DNA from 2 places in the Pectobacterium wasabiae CFBP 3304 genome. Region 1 is predicted to be linked to the other one. Evidence: predicted binding sites of a transcription regulator. Region 1 holds the regulator's gene; the other holds the start of a gene.
What was found. Region 1 encodes PurR, which represses purine synthesis genes. Its sites were predicted from a motif close to CANGCAAACGTTTGCNTG; they were not measured.
Positions count from the first base shown of each region.

Region 2: a site for PurR is predicted at 1,206-1,223, ahead of rbsD (D-ribose pyranase). Genes of this name have one in related genera too.

Region 1 is NZ_CP015750.1:4,563,125-4,565,331, forward strand. It holds gene cydH (cytochrome bd-I oxidase subunit CydH) at 47-136, opposite strand; gene purR (HTH-type transcriptional repressor PurR) at 527-1,552, shown strand; gene cfa (cyclopropane fatty acyl phospholipid synthase) at 1,861-2,207, shown strand, end outside.
Region 2 is NZ_CP015750.1:1,744,020-1,746,226, forward strand. It holds gene qseB (quorum sensing response regulator transcription factor QseB) at 1-264, opposite strand, end outside; gene A7983_RS07810 (YgiW/YdeI family stress tolerance OB fold protein) at 524-919, shown strand; gene rbsD (D-ribose pyranase) at 1,236-1,655, shown strand; gene rbsA (ribose ABC transporter ATP-binding protein RbsA) at 1,663-2,207, shown strand, end outside.

The DNA.
Region 1 (2,207 bases):
CCACAAACGTGTCTGCGTGCTTAACTAATGCGGAAGCACCGAGCGGTTAGTTCAGCACCGCAACAAAGCTAAATGCGATGATCACGGCCAACGAGCCAACGGTTGTCAGCAGAGACATCTTCAGATTTGTATCCATAAACCACTCCTTATTAGCGAACAAGTTTCATCTGAAACTTCCTCTGAAAAAAAGACACCACCATTTGCAGCAGAACCCACAGGGCAGTTAAAGCCACAAATAATAGGGTTATTACGATTCTTTCATAATTCTAGCGAAAAATCTCCGACGAATGCATCACTAATAGTATAAATTAGCCCTTTCACTTTCATGATAAATCGGACACAATCCGCTGTTTATGAAAGCGCTGCGTATCAGTCGAAAAACGTCAAGCCAGATCCCTTCGGTATAACATTCGGCACTCTCCTTCTGAAATCCTGTTTTTTAGCTTAGAAGAAGAACTTTAAACGTAGGCAAACGATTAACAATATACTTACGTCTGTAACAGGTAAGTTCAGGAGTCATTTTTAGATGGCAACGATTAAAGATGTGGCAAAACGTGCTGGCGTTTCCACCACAACCGTATCGCACGTGATTAATAAAACACGTTTCGTCGCCGAAGAGACTAAGGCAGCCGTCAGGGCAGCAATCAAGGAATTGCACTACTCGCCCAGCGCCGTCGCCCGCAGCCTCAAAGTTAATCACACTAAATCTATCGGCTTGCTGGCCACATCCAGCGAAGCACCCTATTTCGCTGAGATCATTGAAGCAGTCGAAAACAGTTGTTATGCCAAAGGCTACACGCTGGTGCTGTGTAATTCTCATAACGACATCGGCAAACAGCGCGCTTATCTCTCGATGCTGGCGCAAAAACGCGTCGACGGCCTGCTGGTCATGTGTGCCGAATACCCGCCAGAACTCTTGGGCATGTTGGAAGATTATCGCAGCATTCCCATGGTCGTCATGGACTGGGGACAAATGCACAGCGATTTCACCGATACCATCATCGATAACGCCTTTGAAGGCGGCTATATGGCGGGTCGCTATCTGATTGAACGCGGCCATCGGGATATCGGTGCCATCCCAGGAATACAAGAGCGCAACACGGGCAACGGACGCTACCTTGGCTTTTTAAAAGCGTTGAAGGAAGCCGACATCGCCGTGCGCGATGAATGGGTCGTGCGAGGCGATTTTGAACCGGAATCCGGTTATAAAGCCATGCATCAGATTCTCGCGCAAAAACAGCGGCCCACCGCCGTATTCTGTGGTGGCGACATCATGGCGATGGGTGCCATTTGTGCGGCAGACGAATTGGGGTTACGTGTACCACAGGATATTTCGGTGATCGGTTATGACAATGTGCGTCACGCACGGTTCTTTACACCGGCACTAACCACCATCCATCAGCCGAAAGAGCGTCTGGGCCAATCCGCCTTCTCTATGTTGCTGGATCGTATTACCAGCAAGCGCGAAGATGCACACGTCATTGAAGTGCATCCGACGCTGATTGAGCGCCGCTCGGTTGCCGACGGCCCGTTCCGCGATTATCGCCGCTAACCTCGACAATTCAACACACACGATTTTCTTATACCTATCCGCTTTCCCTCTCTGCTTCAGCCAATTCTCTTGTATATTGGCTGAAGCGACTCTAAACTGAACTTTGCGTTTCAGTTTCACTGATAAAACCCAAAATAGTGATGGCCGCACTTCGGTAAACAGGTACGCATTTTTTGCCAATGGGCACCCCGTTTACGCGCAAATTTCTTCTTCATTTTTCTCTGGTGACAGCCGATACATCGGCTGCGGTAAGTGCTGTCCAGGTATGTTTTTCCATACTTTCACACGTGAAAAATTTAGGAGACATCATGGGTACACCTTATGCAAAAGAACAGCGTAGCCATACCTCGCCCTGGTTCAAAATCATGCAGGAAAGGCTAACCGCTGCGGATATCACCATTAACGGCTCTCGTCCTTTTGACATCCACGTGATCAATACCAGTTTTTTTAAACGCGTCTTGCAGGAAGGTTCATTGGGGTTAGGTGAAAGCTATATGGACGGATGGTGGGAGTGTGAACGGTTGGATATGTTTTTCCATCGTGTCCTGCGCGCAGGACTAGAAAATACATTACCTCGCCGCTTGCACGATCTTACGCGAGTCGCCATTTCCCGCATCACCAATTTGCAGTCCCGCAGACGTGCCCGAGTGGTCGG
Region 2 (2,207 bases), 2.2 Mb from region 1:
CACGCGTTGTTCCAGTGCATCGCGGGCGGTCAGAATCAGCACCGGTTCGTCATGTCCAGCCTGACGCCACTGGCGCAGAATATCCATCCCATCCATACCCGGCAGGCTGAGATCGAGCACCACGGCGTCATAAGGGGCGGCCTTCAATGCGGTGGCACCCGCTTTACCTTCCGTAAACCAGTCAATAGTAAAGCCCAGTTTGGTCAACCCAGCTTTTAGACCATCACCGATCAGGCGATCGTCTTCGACTAACAATATTCTCATGGCCGCCTCGCAGGGAATGTACCGCTGTCGCATTTACGCCTTTCCCGGTTTTATACGAAATCGTGGGGTGATGTGTACAGGACAAATCGCTGAAACCGGGCGATTTCAGCAATATAAAAAAATAAAAATGTAAAGGATGACTCCTTAAGATTCTGTTAAGAACGGTTTGTTTTAATCCTTCCCGAAGACCGATTACTCCCGCAGGTTGACTGCGAAACAGTTAACTTTGAAAAAACAGGCAAAATAAGGAAGGAATACGATGAAAAAAGTCGCTGCGTTATTCGCTATTACCGCTCTGGTTTCTGCACCCGTATTTGCTGCACAAAGCGGCGGTGGTTTCGTCAACCCAGAAACGCCGGCGGTTGGCACACATAAAGGGGGATTTATCGATCCACAGAATTCCCTCACGACGGTAGCTAAGGCTAAAGATCTGCGTGATGATAGTTGGGTTACGCTGAGCGGTAATATTGAAAAACGGATCGGTGATGAGAACTACCTGTTCCGCGATGCGACGGGCACGATAGAAGTTGAAATCGATCACAAGCGTTGGAATGGCCAGATGGTTTCGCCCACGGATAAAGTGGAAATCCAGGGGGAGTTGGATAAAGACTTCAACTCTGTCGAACTGGATGTGAAGCAGATCCGTAAACTCTAATCCGTTATCTTCAATTCTCAAGTGGTGGGCTGTTGTCCGCCATTTCCCTATTTATCAATCATCTATACCTGTCATTTTTCACGTTGGCTATATTGATTCACCCAAGTAATCGACGTGATCAAGCTCACCAAGACGCCTTTCTTTGCCATCTTCCTGAAACTTGAATCATCTAGAGTCAGTAACCACATCATGTTGTCTTTATTTTTTGTTAGCGAAACGTTTCGATGGTGATCACATTTTTTTTATTTCTTCGTTGCCTTTCTCTCTTCTTTTTCTAGAATATTATCAGCGAAACGTTTCGCTGGTGGGGTGAGAGATGAAAAAAGCAGCACTATTGAATTCAGATATTTCTTCCGTGATTGCTCGACTGGGGCACACCGATAGCCTTGTTATTGGTGATGCTGGTTTACCAATTCCAGAAACGACGACTCGTATCGATCTGGCGCTGACGCACAATGTGCCGACGTTTTTGCAGGTGGTTAATATTGTCACCAGTGAAATGCAGGTCGAGGCCGCTATTCTGGCGGAAGAGATGATTGAAAAGAACCCCGCGGTCCATGACGCATTACTCGATCAATTGAAGCAACTTGAACAACATCAGGGAAACTCAATTGCATTGCACTATGTCAGCCATGAAGAATTTAAAACCCAAAGCGGCAAAAGCCGGGCCATCATTCGCAGCGGAGAGTGCTCCCCGTATGCCAATGTCATCCTTTGTGCTGGCGTAACGTTCTGAGGCATCAATGCAACCTTTACTGCAACTGCAAGGCATCATGAAATCTTTTCCCGGCGTTAAAGCGCTTTCCGGTGCGGCACTCAATGTCTATCCAGGAAAAGTGATGGCGCTGGTGGGCGAGAACGGTGCGGGCAAGTCCACCATGATGAAAGTCCTGACCGGGATCTATCGTAAAGATGCCGGCAGCATCCATTTTCTAGGGCAAGAGGTGGATTTCAATGGACCGAAAGCGTCTCAGGAAGCAGGTATCGGTATTATCCATCAGGAACTTAACCTGATTCCCCAGCTTACGATTGCCGAGAATATCTTCCTCGGTCGTGAATTTACCAATCGCTTCGGTCGTATTGATTGGAACAAGATGTATGCGGAAGCCGATAAGCTGCTGAAACGCCTTAATTTGCGCTACGACAGTCGCCGTATGGTGGGGGATTTATCGATTGGCGATCAGCAAATGGTGGAAATTGCCAAGGTTCTGAGCTTTGAATCGAAAGTCATCATCATGGATGAACCGACCGATGCCCTGACCGACACCGAAACTGCGTCGTTATTCAG